Regions from separate parts of the Dyella sp. NPDC103356 genome, predicted to be linked through region 1. Evidence: predicted binding sites of a transcription regulator. Region 1 holds the regulator's gene; each other region holds the start of a gene.
What was found. Region 1 encodes sigma-54, which starts transcription at its own class of promoters, with help from an activator protein. Its sites were predicted from a motif close to TGGCACGNGCNTTGC; they were not measured.
Positions count from the first base shown of each region.

Region 2: a site for sigma-54 is predicted at 1,871-1,885, ahead of fliE (flagellar hook-basal body complex protein FliE). Genes of this name have one in related genera too.
Region 3: a site for sigma-54 is predicted at 3,604-3,618, ahead of ACZ6WW_RS21425 (flagellar basal body-associated FliL family protein). Genes of this name have one in related genera too.

Region 1 covers NZ_JBVJLZ010000011.1:52,176-59,950, reverse strand. Annotated here, with positions in the region: gene lptC (LPS export ABC transporter periplasmic protein LptC) at 1-300, shown strand, start outside; gene lptA (lipopolysaccharide transport periplasmic protein LptA) at 197-829, shown strand; gene lptB (LPS export ABC transporter ATP-binding protein) at 833-1,552, shown strand; gene ACZ6WW_RS20645 (RNA polymerase factor sigma-54) at 1,723-3,198, shown strand; gene hpf (ribosome hibernation-promoting factor, HPF/YfiA family) at 3,346-3,669, shown strand; gene hprK (HPr(Ser) kinase/phosphatase) at 3,880-4,830, shown strand; gene rapZ (RNase adapter RapZ) at 4,843-5,745, shown strand; gene ACZ6WW_RS20625 (PTS sugar transporter subunit IIA) at 5,795-6,187, shown strand; gene ACZ6WW_RS20620 (HPr family phosphocarrier protein) at 6,180-6,449, shown strand; gene ptsP (phosphoenolpyruvate--protein phosphotransferase) at 6,577-7,775, shown strand, end outside.
Region 2 covers NZ_JBVJLZ010000012.1:35,198-42,972, reverse strand. Annotated here, with positions in the region: gene fliF (flagellar basal-body MS-ring/collar protein FliF) at 1-1,426, opposite strand, end outside; gene fliE (flagellar hook-basal body complex protein FliE) at 1,498-1,830, opposite strand; gene ACZ6WW_RS21385 (sigma-54 dependent transcriptional regulator) at 1,969-3,402, opposite strand; gene ACZ6WW_RS21380 (PilZ domain-containing protein) at 3,792-4,346, opposite strand; gene fliT (flagellar protein FliT) at 4,447-4,752, opposite strand; gene fliS (flagellar export chaperone FliS) at 4,749-5,183, opposite strand; gene fliD (flagellar filament capping protein FliD) at 5,203-6,696, opposite strand; gene ACZ6WW_RS21360 (flagellin N-terminal helical domain-containing protein) at 6,895-7,775, opposite strand, start outside.
Region 3 covers NZ_JBVJLZ010000012.1:44,741-50,221, forward strand. Annotated here, with positions in the region: gene ACZ6WW_RS21405 (FliH/SctL family protein) at 1-151, shown strand, start outside; gene fliI (flagellar protein export ATPase FliI) at 151-1,506, shown strand; gene fliJ (flagellar export protein FliJ) at 1,503-1,925, shown strand; gene ACZ6WW_RS21420 (flagellar hook-length control protein FliK) at 1,986-3,197, shown strand; gene ACZ6WW_RS21425 (flagellar basal body-associated FliL family protein) at 3,661-4,158, shown strand; gene fliM (flagellar motor switch protein FliM) at 4,172-5,188, shown strand; gene fliN (flagellar motor switch protein FliN) at 5,185-5,481, shown strand, end outside.

The sequences.
Region 1 (7,775 bases):
CAGGGCGCGGTCTATATGCACCGCCCGGCCTTTGCCGATACGCCGCCGGCCGATCTGCATACGTCCGAAGTGACCGCCTGGCCGAAAGAAAATCGTATGCAAACCGACGCCCCGGCACAGTTGACCCAGGGCGACAGTAGAATGAACGGCATCGGCATGCGTGCCAACCTCAACGACAATCATCTGGAGCTCCTCAATGACGTCCACGGCACATTCGTCCCGCGCCCGCGGAGTCGTCCGGTACAGCCTGCTGCTCCTGGGGCTGCTCGCGCTGCAACCGGCGCTGGCAAGAAAGGATGACCGCGACAAGCCGATGAACGTCGAGCACGCCAATTCGTTCGACGGTTTCAACGCGCCCAACAGCATCACCACCCTCACCGGGAACGTGGTGATCACCCAGGGCACGATGAAGGTCACCGGCAATCTGGCCAAGATCTATTTCGATGGCGACCAGAACGTCAGCCGCATGGTGATGACGGGCACGCCCGCGCACATCCAGCAGATCGACGATTCGGGCAACCTGATGACCGGTGACGCCACGCAGCTGGACTACGACAACATCAACGGCATTGCCGTGCTCACCGGCAATGCCGTGGTCAAGCAGCAGGGCCGTGGCGAAGCCCACGGCGACAAGCTCACCTACAACACCCAGACCAGCCAGATGAATGGCGAGAGCGGTGGCGACGGACGCGTGGCGATGACCTTCGTACCCAAGCCGCGCACCGACAAGGGCGCCAAGCCGGCGACGCCGCCGGCCAAGCCTGCGAGCAGCGCGTCGGCACCGGCGCCTGCCCAATCCACGTCGACCAAGCCGCAGGGACAACCGTAATCCATGCTTTCTGCTGAAGGTCTGCAAAAGAGTTTCCGTACCCGCCAGGTCGTGCGCGACTTTGCCTTTTCGATTCGCGAAGGCGAGGTCGTCGGTCTGCTCGGCCCGAACGGCGCGGGCAAAACCACCTGCTTCTACATGATCGTCGGCCTGATCGAGGCCGATGCGGGCTTGATCAAGCTCGACAAACAGGACATCACCGGCCTGCCGATGCATGCTCGCGCCAAGCTCGGCATCGGCTATCTCCCGCAGGAAGCCTCGGTGTTCCGGCGCCTGACGGTGTCGGACAACATCATGGCGGTGCTGGAATTGCGCGAAGGCCTGGATCAGCGCCAGCGCAATACCGAGCTGGAAAGCCTGCTCGACGAGCTGAAGATCGCGCACATCGCCGAACAGAAAGGCATCAGCCTGTCGGGCGGCGAGCGCCGACGCGTGGAAATCGCCCGCGCCTTGGCCGCGCAGCCGCGTTACATGCTGCTCGACGAACCGTTCGCCGGCGTCGACCCGATTTCGGTAGGCGAAATCCAGCGCATCGTCCGTCATCTGAAAGAGCGCGGTATCGGCGTGCTGATCACCGATCATAACGTTCGCGAAACACTCGGAATCTGTGACCGAGCCTACATTCTCAACGATGGCGAAGTGCTATCGCGTGGTACGCCGGCACACATCCTGGCCGACGAGAAGGTGCGTGAAGTCTATCTGGGCCGCGAATTCCGGTTGTAATCCGAATACCTGCCCGGTTTGCAGGTGCGCCGCCATGACACGACGTTTTAACGTAACCCTGATCCAAATCACATTCGACTGTACGCTCTAGCCTCCCCTGGCGACTAGGGCTATGGTCGCACCCGTTTATAGGGGTTAGGATGACCCCAGTTCATCTTTTCCCGGCTGGCATGAAAACCGGACTGCAGTTTCGCCTCAATCAGCAACTTACGCTCACGCCTCAACTTCAACAGGCTATCCGCCTGCTGCAGCTGTCGCAGTTGGAGCTGGAGGCCGAGCTGCGCCAGATTGCCGAGAGCAATCCGCTGCTCGAGTTCTCCGAAGAATCCACCGACAACGAAAACGCCGAAGACGGCAGCTTCGAAAACGCGGTCGAAGTACCGGTGCCATCCAGCACCAAGAGCAGCGACGATAGCGGCCCGGGCGATGATGCCGAAGCGCCAGACTGGAGCGACGGCCCCGGCGATCAGCCGATCGACTTTTCCAGCAGCGGTAGCGCCAGTTCCAGCCGCAACAACGGCAATGGCGACGAAGACGGCTTCGAGCCGCAAAACGCCGCGCCGGAAACGTTGCACGAACACCTGATGTGGCAGCTGAATCTGACGCACATGACGCCGCGTCAACGCACCATTGCAACGGTGCTGATCGATGCGGTCAATGCGGACGGTTACCTGAGCGAAGGCCTGGAAGCCGTCGCTGCCGCCATTCCCGCCGACTTGAAGGCAAGCCTCGACGAAGTCGACGGCGTGCGCCGCCTGCTGCAGCGTTTTGATCCCACCGGTGTGGCAAGCCTGGACTTGCGCGATTGCCTGCGAGTGCAGCTGGAACAGTTCGACCCCGACACGCCGCATATCGAACTGGCGCTGCGCATCGTCGACAACGAACTCGAATTGCTCGCGCGCAACGACGTCAGCAAGCTGGCGCGCCGTCTGCGCGCCGAGCCGGAAGAGGTTTCCGCCGCGTCCATGCTGATCCGCAGCCTGGATCCGCGCCCTGGCGCGTCGATGGACCCGACACCGGTCGAATACGTTGCGCCCGACGTGTACGCACGCAAGGACGGTGGCCGTTGGCGCGTGAGCCTCAATCCCGATTGCCAGCCGCGCCTGGGCCTCAACCAGCACTATTGCAACATGATCGCGCAGGCCCGCGGCGAAGACGCCAGTTGGATGCGCGGGCAACTGCAAGAAGCGCGCTGGCTGATCAAGAGCCTGGAGTCGCGCGCGGAAACCTTGCTCAAGGTCGCCGAAGCCATTGTGCGGCGACAGAGCGCTTTTCTCGACTACGGCCCCGAAGCGATGCACCCCCTGGTGCTGCGCGAAGTCGCCGAAGAAGTCGGCATGCACGAATCGACGATTTCTCGCGTGACCACGCGCAAATACATTCACACGCCGCGCGGCACGTTCGAACTCAAGCACTTTTTTTCCAGTGGTGTTTCCACCGAAGACGGCGGCAGCGCATCGGCCACGGCCATCCAGGCGATGCTACGCAAACTCGTCGACGCGGAAGACACACGCAAACCTTTATCGGACCAGGCGATCGCCGAAGAATTGCGCCGCAAGGGCATTCAAGTGGCGCGTCGCACGGTTGCCAAATATCGGGAGGCCATGCGCATACCAAGTTCGAGCGAGCGCCAACGCGCCAATTGATCGGTACGTGAGAAATAAATTCGCGCTTGCGGGAACTTGATCGCGCCAGGAATGTTCCCAGCTTATGACTGATGGTGTTTCCTCGACACCCGAGGATGCATCCAACCCAAGCCGCGAAACGCGGCCAGCATCATGAGGAGGCGCAACATGCAATTCCAACTCAGCGGTCAGCAGATCGAAGTCACCCCGGCCCTGCGCGAGCACGCTACCGCCAAGCTCGACCGCCTTACCCGCCTCGACGAAAAGATATTGAGCCTCAATATCGTTCTCTCGGTCAGCAAGCTGCAGCAGAAAGCCGAAGGCAATCTGTCGGTAAATGGCAGCGTGCTCCACGCCGAGGCCGTCGAATCGGACATGTATGCCTCCATCGATGTCCTGTTCGACAAGCTCACCGCGCAATTGCGCAAACACCGCGACAAGATCTGCGACAAGCACCAGCGTGAAGTACGCGCGGAGCGGCAGTACGGTTGATCTCTCGGGGGCTGGCTAGAGCAAGAGCCCCCTCACCCCAGCCCTCTCCCCCGGCAAGCCAGGGGAGAGGGAGCAAAACCCGGTCCTCTCCCAGCCCATGCCTCGCGACCCGGTATCTTTCGGGGGCGCGTCCTTGTGCTGCAGGGCACAAACGGATCCAAACTGGCACAATATCGCCAGGTGCCGCTCGCGCGGCCAAAGGGACTCCGCTTGGACCGCCTCACCGCTCGACAACTCTACGATGGCGTACACGAACGCATGGCCTTGCGCTGGGTGTCGGGCATGCGTGGGGAAGCGCGCGTGCTCGAACACGGCGTCACCATCAGCCGGCGCCCGTCGCTGATCGGCTACCTGAACGTCATTTACCCCAACAAGATCCAGATCATCGGCACGGAAGAGCTCAACTTCCTCGATGGGCTTGATTCGCGCCAGCGCTGGGAAGTGATCAACAAGATCGCCGCTTACCAGCCGGTGGCGATCATCGTGACCAAGGATCAGGCGATCCCCTCCGATCTGCGCGAAGTCGCCGAAGAAACCAATACGCCCCTGTGGATCAGCTCCAAGCGCGGCCACGAGCTGCTGACCTGGATGCAGTACTACCTGGCGCGCATGCTGGCGCCACGCATCACCCTGCATGGGGTGTTTCTCGAGGTTTTTTCGATCGGCGTGCTGATTACCGGCGAGTCCGGCTCGGGCAAGAGCGAACTGGCGCTGGAACTGATCAGCCGCGGCCATCGGCTGGTGGCCGACGATGCCACCGAATTCACGCTGATCGCGCCGGATGTCATCGACGGCACCTGCCCGGAACTGCTGCAGGATCTGCTCGAGGTCCGCGGCCTGGGTGTTCTCAACGTACGTGAGATGTTCGGCCACACCGCGGTGAAGCCCTCGAAGTATCTGCGCCTGGTCGTGCATCTCAAGCCGTTGCGAGACGGCGAGGACACCGATGGCATGACCCGCCTGACCGGCGACGTCGGCCGCCGCGAGATCCTGGAAGTGCAGGTCCCGCTGATCACCATCCCTGTGGCACCGGGTCGCAACCTGGCGGTCCTTGTGGAAGCGGCTGTGCGCAGCCATGTATTGAAGAGCAAGGGCATCGATCCGGCACAGACCTTCATCGACCGCCAGGCGCACCAGATGCGCCGGTTGCCGCCCTGGTAACAGAGAACCTTCATGAGCGATTCCCCGCAACTGGTTCCTAGTATCGAACCTGACGAAACCCACCTGATCGTCCTGACCGGCATGTCCGGCGGCGGCAAGACCGTCGCCCTGCGCGCGCTGGAGGACCTGGGGTTCTATTGCGTCGACAACCTGCCCACCGCCCTGCTGCACGAACTGGTGCGCACGGTCATCAAGAACGACAAGAGTGGGCAGCGCCGACATATCGCTGTCGGCATCGATATCCGCAACCGTGGTGACGATTTCCGCCAGGTGCCGGAGGTGATGTCCGAGCTGGCATCGGCTGGCGTGCAGGTGCACCTGATCTTTATCGATTGCCGCGACGAGATCCTGATCAAGCGCTATTCGGAAACGCGCCGCAAGCACCCGCTTTCGGCACGCGGCCTGTCGTTGGCCGATGCGATCGCCGAAGAACGCCGGATTCTGCGTCCGCTGTCTTCGCTGGCCGAAAAGGTCATCGATTCGAGCGAACTCAACGTGCATCAGCTACGCCGCCTGATCGCCACCGGCTACGCCGAGGCGACCAAGGGCCTGACCCTGATGTTCGAATCGTTCGCCTATCGCCGTGGCCTGCCGCCGGACGCCGACTTTGTTTTCGACGCGCGCTGCCTGCCCAACCCGCACTGGGACGCGCGTCTGCGTCCCTATTCAGGCAAGGACGCACCGGTGCGCGAATTTCTGGACCAGCAACCGCTGGTAGGTGAGTATTTCGCCGATACCAGCCGCTGGCTGGACAATTGGCTGCCGAGATTCGAGCAGGACGACCGCAGTTATGTGACTATCTCCATCGGATGCACCGGGGGACGCCACAGGTCGGTGTATCTGGCCGAGAAACTGGCCGCGCATTACCGCACGCAACGAGAAAACGTGCTGATCTTCCACCGCGAGCTTGAGTAGTAGTAACCATCATGCACGCCATTGAAAACCACCAGGGGACACTGCGGCCATGAGCGTCGGAGTGATGTTGATGACGCACGAGGCCGTAGGCCAGGCGTTGATCTCGGCGGCACACCACGTGCTGCCCAAGTTGCCGTTGAACATCCAGGCCGTGGAAGTTCCAGGCCAGGCCGATCCGGATGTCATGCGCACGCTCACCGAGCGGCATGCGCGCGAACTGGATCAAGGCGAGGGGGTGCTGGTTCTGGCCGACCTGTATGGCGCCACGCCGTGCAACATCGGTCTGTCGCTCAGCCCGCTGGGCGTTCGCTTGCGTTGCGTCTCCGGCCTTAATCTGCCGATGCTGCTGCGCGTACTCAATTACGCGGAAAAACCACTGGACGAGCTGGCGGAAATTGCCGCGAGTGGTGGCCGCGGAGGGATTTTCATCGATCATGCTTGAGAAAGACATCGTTATATCGAACAAGCTCGGCCTGCACGCACGCGCCTCGGCCAAACTGGTACAACTGGTGCAGGGTTTCAAATCCACCGTGTGGCTGGTCAGCAGAGGCCGTGAAGTCAACGCACAAAGCATCATGGGCGTGATGATGCTCGCCGCCGGCCTCGGTACACCACTGACGATCCGCGCCGACGGCCCGGACGAACAGAATGCATTGGAGGCGGTGGTCGCATTGTTCGATCGAAAGTTCGACGAAGGGGCGTAAGGATGGAATGGGGAAACGGTGATAACGCCAGGCAAGAAAAATTCGGCATGCAACTGATGGCCGTCTGTCGTTGTCTGATGCCGCGCTTGCCCTCTTCCCCACCGCTTCCACCATCGAGACCGCTTGCATGAGGCATCTGTTGCCTGGCACGACCGCATCACGAGGCATGGCATTGGGTCGTGCGCGACTGGTACAGCCGAGCCGTTATCTGGTCGACACCCGCCCGCTGGGCGAAGATGAAGTCGACAGCGAAATCGAAAAGCTGCACCGCGCGCTCGACACGGCGCGTCTGGAGCTGCGCGAACTGCGCGGCAAACTGCACGGCGCACTGGCACGCGAAGTCAGTGAGTTTATCGACGCACATACCTTGCTGCTGGACGACCCCGAGTTGCTGCGCGGGCTCGACGACCTCGTGCGCATCGGCCATTACCGTCCCGGTGCGGCGCTGAAGAAACAACGCGATCGCCTCGCCGCCATCTTCGAGGCGATGGACGATCCTTACCTGCGCAGCCGCAAGGAAGACATCGACCAGGTCATCAACCGCGTGATCTCGGCGCTGCAGCGCCAGACCAGCGTGGAAGAGCGCAAGATCGCCGCGCGCGTGGGCGAAATCCTGATTGCCGACTCGATCGCGCCGGCCGACATGGCGCACCTGGCCGGAAACGGCCTGCTGGGTGTCGTCGCCAGCTCGGGCAGCCCGTATTCGCATAGCGCGATTCTCGCGCGCAGCCTCGACCTGCCCATGCTTGTCGGCGTGCGCGACGCGCTTTCGACCATCCACGATGATGACCTGATCCTGCTCGACAGCGAGCGGGGTGAAGCAGTCGTGCATCCGACCGCGCAGGATCTCTCGCGCTACCGTGCGTGGCAGCGCGAAGCCGCGCAAGCAGGCCGTCGTCTTGCCACGCTGGCGAACGCACCCACGCGCACCCGCGACGGCGTAGATATCCGGCTGTACGCCAACGCCGAAATGGCGCCCGACATCGCCTCGGCGCGCGCACGCGGCGCCGATGGCGTGGGGCTGTATCGCACCGAATTCCTGTTCTTGCGCCACAAGGGCCTACCCTCCGAAGACGAGCAGTTCATCGCCTATCGCGATCTCGTGCTCGGCATGGGCGGCCTGCCGGTCACCATTCGCACACTCGATCTGGGTGCCGACAAGGCCGATGCGGCCGGACTGGCGATCCGTGGCGAAGAAAATCCCGCGCTCGGCGTGCGCGGTGTGCGCCTGTCGCTACGCTATCCCGCCGTATTCACCACGCAGATTCGCGCGATCCTGCGTGCGGCATGCTATGGCCCGGTCCGCGTGCTGGTCCCCATGGTGAC
Region 2 (7,775 bases), on a different contig from region 1:
AGACAAAGCCGACGATAAGAGCGATCAGCACGCCGACGCCCTGCTTGATCAGATCCATCATGCCCGGACGCTGCCAGAACGGTTCCTGCGGGAGCTTCTCGTCAGCCGGGTTCTGATGGAACGGCTGGTTGATCACACTGACCGAATCGCCGCGCTTCTCGTCGAAGCCGATCGCGTTCTTGGTCAGATCGGTCAGATGCTGCAATTCCTGCGCGGTGAACGGCACGCTCTTGGCCGGATCCGCACCGACCGGCTTGTTGTCGACCAGCACCGCGATGCTCAAGCGAGCGAGACGGCCCGCCGGATCACTGACATGGCTGACCGTGCGATCGAGTTCGTAGTTGCGTGTTGCGCTGCTGGAAGCTTCGCTCGGTGCGCTCGCTTGCGCCGTTGCAGCGTTGGTCGCGCCGGGCTTGCCGGCATTCGGACGCGCCGCTGTCGGTTGCGCCACTGTGTTCGGCGGCTGGTTGCTCAATGCACCCGGCACGCCATTGTTCTGCGCGACATCGTGACGCTGCTCGCTATTGGTCTGCTCGCTGCGCAACGCGGGATGTTCGTGGTCGTAGGTTTCGGTCGCTTTCTCGGTCTGGCTGAAATCCATCTCCGCCGACACCTGGGCACGAACGCGGCCCGGGCCAACCAGTGGTGTCAGCAGATCCTCGACGCGCTGCGCATAGGTATTTTCCAGGCGCGTGGCCAGGCGCAGACGGCTATCGCCGATCGCGCTGGCGCTGTCGGGATCGCTGATCGTCAGCAGCTGCCCCTGTTGATCGATGATCGACACCTGCTTCGCGTCGAGTTCCGGCACGCTGGAGGCCACCAGGTGCACGATCGCCGCGACCTGACTCTGGTCGAGCTGGCGGCCGGGATACAAGGTAAGCAAGACTGATGCACTGGCTTGGCGATTGTCGCGAACGAATGCCGACGGCTTCGGCAAGGCCAGATGCACGCGAGCCGAACGCACCGACTGCAAGCCGCCGATCGTATTGCCCAGATCCGTTTCGAGCATTTGCTGATAGCGCGTCCGTTCGGCCAGATCGCTCATACCGAACGGCGAATCGGCGCCCGGCATGACGGTACCCGCACTGCCCTGCGGCAGGCCCTGCGAGGCGAGTTTCAGGCGCACCGCAGCCAGGTCCGCAGCCGGCACGGAGATCGAACTGCCATCCGGGCTCAATGTGTAAGGTGTGTTGGCCGCCTGCAATGCCTGCGTCACTGCCGCGGCATCCTTCGAATCCAACCCCGCATACAGCAGCGCATAGTTGGGACCGCGCGACCACAGCACGACTCCGACGCCGATCGCCACCGCCAGCGCCACGCCCACCAGCAACATAAGCTGGCGCGTCGCCGGACTGCGGGCGATCTGCTTGAGTGGGTCAAGGCGCGCGCCGTTATTGGCGGGTTGCGCGATGGCGGAGTCGGCCATGAATTGGGCTCAATCGTTAGCTTGGGTTGACGAAGGATGTGCGGCTCTTGTTCGGCGATTGCATGGATCGATTACATGGACATGTTCATGATGTCTTTGTAGGCATCGAGCAGCTTGCTGCGCACCGCGGTGACCGCGCGCAAGGAAAGGTCGGCTTTCTGCATCTGCACCATGGTGGACGCCAGGTCCGAACCCGGATCGCCGCGTTCGAAGCTCGCCGCCATCTGGCCGGCCTGCATCTGCGTATTGCCCACGGCCGAAATCGATTGCTTGAGCAATGCGCCGAAATCCATGCCCTGGCTGGCGGCCGGCGTGGTGCTGCTGAAGCTCGTCTCGGGCATGCGCACCTGCGTGGACATCTGGCGCATTTGCGATAGCAGGCTATTGACGTCGATCTGGCTCATGTCGAAATTCCAACGCTATGGGTGTTCACAGGTGTTAAAAGCACAAGCCGTGCCAGTGTTACGTCGCGTGTCGAAGATGCGTCACACGACTTACCCGTTACACCGCAAAATCCCCTAGAAACATGCACTCTCGTGCGATTACCCGTGCACCGACAGCATCGGCTGCAAGCCGTACTTGCGCAGTTTTTCCACCAGTGTCGTGCGTTGCATACGCAGCAGCTTTGCCGCGTGCGCCACCACACCGTCGGTGGCGTCAAGCGCCTGACGGATCAGCCCGATCTCGATATCCGCCAGGTGATCCTTCAAATCCAGGCCGCCTTCTGGCAGCTGCACCGCTGAGTCGATGGTCTGCGTGGCGCCCATGGGGGTGCCGATCACATGACGGTCGTCCATCAGCGACATCAGTGCCACGCCGCCGACTTCATCGCTGCTGACCGTGCCGCGATACTTCTCCGGCAGGTCGGCTGCGCGCACTTCGCCATGCGGGTAGAGAATGGCCAGGCGTTCGACCAGGTTGGACAGCTCGCGCACATTGCCCGGCCAGCTATGGCTGCGCAGCGCATGCATCGCACCATTGCTGAAGCGCACGCCATCCAAGCCGCGTCGCAACAGGCGCTGATTGAATTCCTCGATCAGCTCCGGCAGATCGTCCAGGTGCTCGCGCAAGGCGGGCATCTCCAGCGGGAACACGCTAAGGCGGTAGAAAAGATCTTCACGGAAGCGACCGTCGGCGATCGCCTGCTCCAGGTTGCGGTGCGTGGCGGCGATAATGCGCACGTCGCAACGCTGGGTCTTGTTGCCGCCGACACGCTCGAACATGCGCTCCTGCAGCACGCGCAGCAATTTCACCTGCATCGGCAGGCTCATGTCGCCGATTTCGTCGAGGAACAGCGTGCCGCCCTCGGCCATTTCGAAGCGGCCCTTGCGGGTGCTGATGGCACCGGTGAAGGCACCCTTTTCGTGGCCGAACAATTCGCTTTCGAGCAGTTCGGCGGGAATCGCGCCGCAGTTGATCGCCACAAAAGGACGATCGCGACGCGGCGAGCAATCGTGAATGGTACGCGCCACCATTTCCTTGCCGGTGCCGGACTCGCCCAATACCAGCACGCTGGAATCGAACGGAGCCACCTGGCGGATCAACGCATTGACCCGCCCCATCGGCGATGAGCGGCCGACAAAGCGGGCACGCCCCTGGGCTGCGCTGATCTGTCGTGCATGCAGGCTACGCATCGCCTCGGCGACCTGCTCGTAGCGCAGCGGAAATTCGAGCCGCTCGACCCGACCGGCGAACGGCGAGTCGTTGCCGGCGAGGCGGATGGTTTGCGGCGAATCGGATGCGAGCAATAGCGGAATCGCACCAGCCTGTCCGCCGAGCGCACCGAGGCGCCGCTGCAGCTTGTTGTCGTCGACCACGTGACCGACGTAGACCGCCCGCCATTCCTGCTCAGCTGCCCTCTGCTCGGACAGTTCCGAGTCCAGCTGCGGGCGGTAGCCCAAGAAATGAAGCGCCGACATGACTGCGTCAGCTCGCCCCTGATCGGATTCAATCACCAGAAAGTCGGCGGTATCCATAATCGCTGCAGTTCCCAACTGTTGTACTCATCGTTCACGCCACATCCGTTGTCGCGCGTCGATCCCCCTTGCCCGTGTCGACTATCCGTCGCCGACACTGGGAGGCAGTGGCAAGACCTGCGCCAAAATTACTGCGTGGTCCAGCCTGAGTTCATAGGGATTTGCCGTTAGATCGTGACGGCCGCATCACTGGAAACGTTTACAAGGCCAAGTATTTGTATGATTTTACTAAGAAAATTTTTGCCTACTCGGCCACTTGGACAGCCAAATTGGCTGTCAGGAACTTGTCGCAGGCCACGTAATTGGTTTCGACCGACTGCTCATAGTGTGATGAGCATCACATGAGGTTGCCGGGAGTGAATCACATTCAGCGCGTGACGAAGTTCTTGTCAGGTCAGTGACTGACGCGCTTCGGCCACTTTGCGACGATGGTGACGAAACACGAAACGCTCGAGCCCGTCATTCACTGCCTCACCCAGCGATTCGAACAGCAGAAACGTCGAGCCCTGATCGGCGCCAGGATGTTGACGGACCGGCAATTCCAGCGGCAAAGCGCGGCAGGCATCGATATGCAGGCGAAGCAGTAGAGGACCGTTCGCTTGCGGCACAAGATCGCTGGAAACGAGCGCGCCCGTGGCGTTCAGGCGAATGCGCTGGCGTGCCGGCAATATGCTTTCGGGCACCAACAAGCGGGTGACGATATCCATCAATACATTGAGCTTGTTGTCGATGCGCGCAAGCTCCTGCACCAACGGACTTTCTTCATCGATGTCGCCACGGCGCTCCTCGAGCGAATCGAGCGTCGCGAGCACGTGCAGATTGCGCTCGCGAACTTCGGCCTGGCGTTTTTCGTCCCAGACACCGTCGAGCGTTACACATGCCAGATGCAAGCGGTCTTCATAGGAAACGCGCTCGGAAAACACCTGCCAGTCGTTGTCTTGCATGGAAATCCCCTATCGATGACGCGCGGCAATCAGGCCCGGGTGAAGCCTAGCGGCGATATCGTCGCTACGCACGCTGCCACGCGCAAACAAGAGGAATGACTCACGGCTCTTCGGACGACGCGATGTAAGCGCTGAGCGCGCGATGGGAATATTTATGTTGTTGCACCTGCTGATTGACCAGTTCCCTGGCCTGCTCGGCCAGATCCATCAGCTGCGCGTTCTGCTCGATCAGGATACGAACGATATCGGCACTGCGCTCATCGCGCGGATGCCCCATCCTGAGCTGCGCGTCGCGCTGCGGAGTCAATTCCTGCACACGATCCCATTCACCCGCGCGTGCGGCTTCGAGTGCCTTGATACTGAGTTCGTAAGCGAGCTCAAGCGGGATATGGGTCTGCTCGATCATGCGCCGGCACCTTCGGCCGCCTTGCGTTGCTGAGCCAGATAGCTTTCGCGGATCGCGTGCCAACTGTCGCGGATAGGTATCAGCAGGCGAGCGGCTTCGTCCAGCGCCCGAAGATCGTTATTGAGCTGCGCATGCAGCAGGCGGCGAGTGACATATTCATAGAGAGCGCCCAGACGCCCTGCCAATTCGCCACCCGCCTCATGGTTCAGGCTGCTGCGAAGCTCGGCCAGAATGGCCAGCGCCTTGGAGAAAGCTACGCCCTTGGCCGCCACGTCCTTATGATGGATATGACCGCGTGCCTGGTTGATCCGATCGAGCACGCCGTCGAGCAGCATCGAGGTCAGCTGATGCGGATCGGCGTCTTCCACTCCACCGCGCGCACCGGTCTGCTGGTACATCGAGCTGGCCTTGCGCATGAGTCCGTACGTCATTTCCCGTTCCCCCTTTCACTCACTTGGAATTGCCGGAATTTTCCAGCTGGGCCAAGGCGGTGGTGAGATAACTGCTGGTGTTGTTGAGTGAGGACATCAACGTGTCCAGGTTGGTGTATTGCTTCTGCAACTGGTCCTGATACTGCGCCATGCGGTTATCCAGCGCGGTCTGCTGGGTACCCAGCTGGGTCAGGTTGTTATTGAGGCTGGTGGTACGCGTGCCGATGATGCCGGTCGAGGACGTATAGGTGTCCAATGCGGCATTGAGCTTGGTCGCGTAACCGTTGGTGCCGGCAAACAGGTTCTGCACCGCATTCGGATCGGCGGTCAGCGCCGCGGTCAGCTTGTCCGAATCGAGGGTCATGGTGCCGTCGTCACCGCGCGTAATGCCCAGATTGGCCAGGGTGCCGATGCTGTTACCCGACACCGCCCCGCTCAGCACGCTCGATACGCTGCGCTCCACCGAAGTCATGGTGGTGTCGCCGAACAATGCGCCGATCGCCTTGGTACTGGGGTCGTAGTCGAGCTGCTGCACCGCCGTGTTATAGGCGTTGTAAGCGTCGACAACCCCCTGCACGGCGGTCTGCGCAGCCGTGTTGTCCTGAGTGACATTAAGCTTCGTGTCGCCAGTCTTGGTCAGTGCAATGGTCACGCCATTGAGCGCCCCGGTCACGCTGTTGCTGGCGCTGGTGATAGCGATGCCGTCGAGACTGAGCTTGGCGTCCTGGGCTTCGAAATTGCCCGGGGTGCTCAACTGGGTCGCCAGCGCGGTGAGCCCGTCGCTGCTGGTCGCGTTGGCACTGATGGTGAAGGCGTTGGCGACACCGGTCTTGCTGGAGCTGAGCTGCAATTGGGTGCCGTTGACACCGTTGATCACGGTGGCGACGACACCGGGGTTATTCGAGGCCTTGTTGATCGACGAGGCGATATCGGCCAGGGTCGCCGTGGAAGATACCGCCACATTGAAACTATTGGTACCCACGCCAATGGTCAGCGTACCTTCGCCGACTGCGGCCGTACTGGACAGCGTGCTGCTGGCGCGCTTCTGCGCGGTCGCAAGCTGGCTAACGTTGAGGTCGTAACTGCCCGGGACCGCGTTGCTCAACGTGGTCGCCGTGGCGATGGTGTTGTCGGTGGCGGTGGCATTGAAGCTGGCAAACGTGCTGGTCGTGGTGAGCTTGGCCAGCGCCGACTGCAACGTGGTGAGCGCGGAACTGAGCGAGCTCAGCGCCGTCAGTTGGCCTTTGATCTGATTGGTCTTGTTGTCGATCTGATTCTGCGACGCCGCTTTCTTGGCGTTGACCAGGGCGGTCACGATCGCGTTCACGTCCAGGCCGGAGCCGATGCCCGCTGCGCTCAGCGTGCCGCCGCTGGAGCTGCCCGTCCCGGTGGTACTGCCCGTGCCGCTGGTGCCACTCGTGCCGCTCGAGCCGGAAGAAGAGCCCGCGCCAAGTGCATTCAGCAAGGACGTAATGCTGCTGGTCGCCGAGCCTGTGCTGCTGGTGGTAGTCATGACAATCCTCACGTTCCGATAGATGGCCCCGTTCACCGGGATGCCGGCCCGATCACCGGAAAAGCAAACAACGGATCTGCATGCTTTTCCCGTAACCCGTCTTGCCAGTAGGACGACGTTGCCAGTCGCCGCTACCGTCACACTCCGGCCCTGCAGTCGACGGCGCCTTACTGCGCGCCGCCGACTTTCAAGAGTCGATTACTGCAGCAGCTTCAGCACCTGCTGCGGCTGCGTATTGGCCTGCGACAGCACCGAGATACCGGCCTGTTGCAGAATCTGCGCCCTGCTCAGGTTCGCCGTTTCCATGGCGAAGTCGACATCCTGAATAGTCGACTGCGAGGTGATCAGGTTGTCCTTCTCGGCGCTTAGCGTGGAGATGGTCGACTGGAAGCGGTTCTGGATCGCACCCAGATTGCTGGTCAACGTCGACACGGTGCCCAATGCCACGTCGATGCGCGAGATCAAGGCGTTGGAGTCGTCGACCGTCAGCACGCCGCCGCCCTGCAGGCTACCGCTGGCCACGGCTGTGACGGCCGTACCCGCGGTAGTCAGCGTGGAGGCACCATTTACCGAGGTGGCGCCGGCGAAGATACTGCCGGTAAATTTGGCAGTCGCATCGACTGCACCGGTGTCATCCAGAGAAACCGTGCCGGTCGAGTAGATGTTGATGCTCTTGCCGTCGGCGCTGACCGCGGCACTGGTGCCTGCCACGTTGGCGGCGTTGATCGCATCGGAAACGTCCTGCAGGCTGCTCGCCGTGCCGGTCAAGGCGACGGCCTTACCATCGGTACCGGTGAGGCTGATCTTGGACAGATCGAGCGTCAAGGCATTGCCATTGGCGTCCTTGAATGCGTCGCTGATGTCGACGGTCGACACATGAGCCACCTGGCCGAGCTGGCTGGTCTTGGCGCCGCTGCCCAGGGAGATCGAAATCGTCTGGCCGACATTGGAGCCGATCTGGAACGACAGCGTACCGGCCGAACCGTCCAGCACCTTGGTACCGTTGAAGTCGGTCTGGTTGGCGATACGGGTGATTTCCGACAGGCGCTGCTGCACTTCGGTATCGATCGCCTTACGGT
Region 3 (5,481 bases), on a different contig from region 1:
TGATCCCGCGCTGGACCGCGGCGATTGCCTGTTGGAAAGTGGCCGTTCACGTCTCGATGCTCGCGTCGAGACGCGCCTGGCTGCGGTTATCGACGCCGTGCTGGGTATCGATAGCGACCAGGACGACGATGTCGACGAGGTGACGGCCTGATGAGCGTCGAGGCGCGCCAGGCGTCGTGGCAGGACAAGCTGGCGCGTCGGCGTCAGCGTGCGGAAGCCGCGCAGACACTGATTGTCGAAGGCCGCCTGCGTCGCGTGGTGGGTCTGACGCTGGAAGCCGAAGGTTGCGAAGCGCCATTGGGAGCGCGCTGCCTGGTGGCTACCGCCGATGGCACCGAGTTGGATACCGAAGTCGTCGGTTTTGCCGACGAGCGCCTGTTGTTGATGCCGGTCGCCGAAATGCATGGCGTATTGCCGAATGCGCGTGTACGACCGTGTTCGCATGCAGGCGGCTTGCCGGTGGGCGAGGCTCTTTTGGGCCGTGTCGTTGGCGCCGACGGTGCGCCGCTCGACGGTGGCGGGCCGCTGGATATCGATGAGCACGCCGCGCTCAAGCGCGATCCGATCAACCCGATGGCACGCAAGCCTATCGATACGCCGCTTGACGTGGGCGTGCGCGCGATCAACGCCTTGCTGACGGTGGGGCGAGGACAGCGTCTTGGCCTGTTCGCCGGTTCGGGCGTCGGCAAGTCGACACTGCTGGGCATGATGACTCGTTACACGAATGCCGACGTCGTGGTGGTCGGCCTGATCGGCGAGCGTGGCCGCGAAGTCAAGGAATTTGTCGAGCATACGCTGGGCGAGGAAGGTCGTGCCCGTGCGGTGATCGTTGCCGCGCCGGCCGACGCGCCGCCGCTCAAGCGTTTGCGCGGCGCACAGTACGCCACGGCTATCGCCGAGTGGTTCCGTGATCGTGGCCAGCGCGTGCTATTGCTGATGGATTCACTGACGCGTTACGCGCAGGCACAGCGTGAAATCGCCCTGGCCATCGGCGAGCCGCCGGCGACCAAGGGTTACCCGCCGTCGGTCTTTGCGATGATGCCGGCACTGGTGGAGCGCGCCGGCAACGATGCCGAAGGCCGCGGTTCGATTACCGCTTTCTACACCGTGCTGACCGAAGGCGACGACTACCGTCATGATCCGATCGCCGACGCGGCGCGCGCGATTCTCGACGGCCATATCGTGCTGTCGCGCGACCTGGCCGAAGCCGGGCACTACCCGGCCATCGATATCGAAGCGTCCATCAGCCGTGTCATGCCGGCGGTGGTCGAGCGCGAACAGATGCGCGCGGCGCAGAAATTCCGGCAGGTCTATTCGGCCTATCGCCAGCAGCGTGATTTGATCGCGGTGGGTGCGTACCAGAAGGGTTCCGATCCGCAGACCGATCGCGCTATCGCGATGTGGCCGCGGCTGCGTGACTTCCTGCAACAAGAAGTGGACGAGCCGATGCCGCTCAATTCCGCCATCGAGGCGCTGCAAGTGATCGCTCAGGAGGCCATGGCATGAAGTCCCGCGCCACCCATTTGCAACCGGCCGCCGACCAGGCGAAAGAGCGCCAGGAAAAAGCCCTGCTGCGCCTTGCCGAACAGCAGCAGAAGCTGGCCAAGGCCGAGCAGCAGCTGGGCGAACTCAAGCGTTATCGCGACGAGTACGCACTCGACAGCGGCGACCTCAACGTCACGGCCTTGCTCAACCGCCAGCGCTTTGTCGAGCGCATCGACCAGGCCATCGTGCAGCAGACCGGCGAAGTCGAACGGCAGCGCCGCCTGCTCGATCAGGCCGGCGGGCAGTGGCGTGAAGCGCATGCGCGTGAACGCGCGCTCGGCAGCGTGATCGATCACCACCGTGAGCTGGAGCGCAAGAGCGAAGAGCGCCGCGAACAATCGGAGATCGACGAGCGTATGCAGTACCGGCGCCCGCGTTAGCTCTGGCCCAATCCTTGCTGCCTGGCAGCTATGTCCCATATTCGCCAAAACGATGACGCCATGACTGCCAGCGTAGCTTCGCCCGTCGCTTCCACACCACCGCTTCCCGTGGCTTCGCCATCGCCGTCTCCGCAGCAGAGCCAGGGTGACGATCGTTTCGACAGCCAGTTGGATGCAGCCCGACGCCAGCAACAGCCGAGGCCGCACGACGATCGCCAGCCGTCCGATGACAACAGCGCACCGGTCACGCAGGGCAAGACGGCATCGACCGATGGCGACAAAAAGACCACCCGTGCGACCGACGATAAAAGCCAGGACGACGGCGACGACACCAGCCTTGCCAGTACCATGCTGCAGTTGTTGGGGCAGTCTGCGCCTCCGGCGGATTCATCGGCGGCACCTGCACAGGGCACAGCCACCGATCCGACGGCTACCAATACACCGCCCGTGGGCATGTCCGCGCTAGCTCTAGCGATGCCACAAGCGATGCCGATGACCGATGCTCAGGCCACCAAGGATCCCTCCGCCACTAGTGCGCAAGCCAAATTGGCTGGTATCCCCACCAACGTGCTACCTACGATGCCCAAGCTTGCCGATCTCGGCAAAGCGGGTGCCACCGACAGCAAGGCTGACGACAAGGCGGGCGACGACGATTGGCATCACGTTATCGCCAATGCAACGAACAAGGCGAGCACGGCCGCTGCCACCACGGCAACGAAGACTGTGCAGACCGCCGAAGCCACGCCGACCGACTTACCGCAAACCGCCACCCACAAAGACAACGACATCACCGCGATGCTCGGCCTGACGGCCGGCCCCAGCGGCATCACGCATACCGCGCAGCCGCAAGTCGTACAGATGCAGTCATCCGTCGACAGCAGCGGTTTTGCGCAGGAGCTTGGCCAGCAGGTGGCCTGGATGGGCGGGCAGGACATCAAGGAAGCCCGCATCAGGCTCAATCCGGAGTCTCTGGGCGAGCTGGAAGTGAAGGTGAGCATCGATCACAACAACCGCGTCGATGTGGCGTTCGCCGCGCAGCACCCGGCGGCGGTGACGGCTGTGCAGCAGACTCTGGGTCAGCTCGACACCATGCTGGCCGGTCACGGGCTGTCGTTGGGGCATGCCTTCGTGGGGCAGCAGCATCAAGGGTCTGATGGGTCTTCTTCGTCTTCTGGCAAGGGTTCGTTTGCTGGTAGCGACGGTGCTGATGGGGACGTCGAGGTTTCGCCGATCAGGCAGGTAGCTGTGGGATTGGTGGATATGTTTGCCTAATTTGGCCTGTCGCGACTGAAGATAGCCTCCCATAGCCTCAGTTTTTATTGTCGTCATCCCGGCGTAGGCCGGGACCCAGTGGCATCGGTTTTCAGTTTTCGCTAGAGAGATGACTTTTATAGGCTCTGGCGACAACCTATCGCAAAGCCACTGGGTTCCGGCCTGCGCCGGAATGACGAGTAGGAAGAGTTTTCGGGGTTCCCTAAAATCACATCTACAAACTCAGCAGGCACTGCCAGCTTGTAGGAGCGACTTCAGCTGCGACCAAGGCCCCGGCCCCAAACCCCAGGTCCAATTCCCGACGCCGCCGAAAAACCGTCACCACCCTTCGCGTCATCGCCACGCCACGCGTCAATAAATCTCCCCGGTCACTGCAAAACCGCACCAGATAAGCCATTCCCACACATGGCATGGCGCTTGCTAAACCCCAGGTAACAGCATCATTCCTTACTTGAGGTTATTCATGGCCAAGGCCGAAGCCCCCGTCGTCGAAGCACCCAAACCGCCGAGCAATCGCGGTTTGATCATCACCCTGGTGCTGGCGCTAGTGTTGATTTCCTGCGTCTGCGGCTACGCGCTATTCACCCTTCGCGGGCAGAGCGCCCAAGCCGAAGGCGTGGCAACGACATCGAGCAAGAAGACCCCCGAGATATACCTACCGCTGGAGCCATCGTTTGTCGTCAACTTCAAGGGCGACGAGCAGCAGACCTATCTGCAAGTAGGTGTGACCCTGATGTCGCACGACCCCGCGGCGATCGAAGCGGCAAAGAATGCCGATCCGGTGATTCGTAACGCGCTCGTGCTGCTTTTCAGCAGCCAGACCGGCGCCGATCTCAACGACGTGCAGGGCAAGCAGAAGCTGCAGGCAAAGGCGCTGGACGCCGTGCGCAAGATTCTTAACGATCGCCTCGGCCGCCCCGGCGTCGACGCGCTGTATTTCACCAGCTTTGTGATGCAGTGACGGAGAACGTCCGATGAGCGACCTGCTTTCCCAGGAAGAGATCGACGCGCTGCTCAATGGCGTGGACGGCGGCACGGTAGAGACGGGCGGCGACGAGCCTCCGCCACCCGGAACCGCGATCGATTACGACTTTACTCAGCAGGATCGTATCGTCCGCGGCCGCCTGCCGACGCTGGAAATGGTCAACGACCGCTTCGCGCGCTTTTTCCGCACCGGTGTGTTCAACGTGCTGCGCAAGGCCTGCGAGGTCTCGGTCAATGGCGTACGCATGCTCAAGTTCAACGAATACGTGCACGGCCTGGCCGTGCCGAGCAATCTGAACCTGGTACGCATCAAGCCGCTGCGCGGTACCGGCCTGATCGTGATCGAGCCGCGCCTGGTGTTTTCCACCATCGATAATTTTTTCGGTGGCGACGGTCGCTATCACGCACGCATCGAAGGTCGCGATTTTACGCCGACCGAGAATCGCGTGATCCAGATCATGTTGAACGAAGTGTTCACTGCAATGAGCGAAGCGTGGGCGCCGGTGCTTGGATTGCAGTTCGAATTCATCAATTCGGAGATCAATCCGCAGTTCGCCAACATCGTCAGCCCGACCGAAACCGTGGTGGTGTCGCGTTTCCATGTGGAGCTCGATGGCGGTGGCGGCGAGATCCATCTGACCATGCCTTATTCGATGGTCGAACCGATCCGCACCTTGCTCGATGCCGGCGTGCAGAGCGATCGCGTCGAACGTGACGATCGCTGGGCCGAAGCGCTGCACGAAGAGATCATGGATGCGGAAGTGGAGCTGAGCTCCCTGTTGTTCGAATCACAGATCAGCATCGGCGATTTTCTCAAGCTGCGTCCGGGTGACGTGATTCCGGTGCAGATGCCTGACATGTCCACGGTGTTTGCCGAGGACGTGCCGATTTTTCGCGGTCGCTACGGCCAATCCAACGGGCGCAACTCGGTGCGCTATCAGGGGCCCGCGGCCCGGCGCAGCGTGCGCCTGGTAACCGATACTTTTACGGAGACGACACCGGTATGACTCACAGCGACGCAACTCCCGCCGAACTCGGCGGCACCAATGATTTCGAAGCGATCAACCGCGTCGTGGGCGAGTCGGACGTCAACCTGGACATGATCCTGGACGTGCCGGTCACGCTGGCGATGGAGGTCGGCCGCACCCGCATCAGCATCCGCAACCTGCTGCAGCTCAATCAGGGCTCGGTGGTGGAGCTGGACCGCGCCGCGGGCGAGCCGCTGGATGTGTTCGTCAACGGCACGCTGGTCGCGCATGGCGAAGTAGTGGTGATCAACGAGAAGTTCGGCATTCGCCTG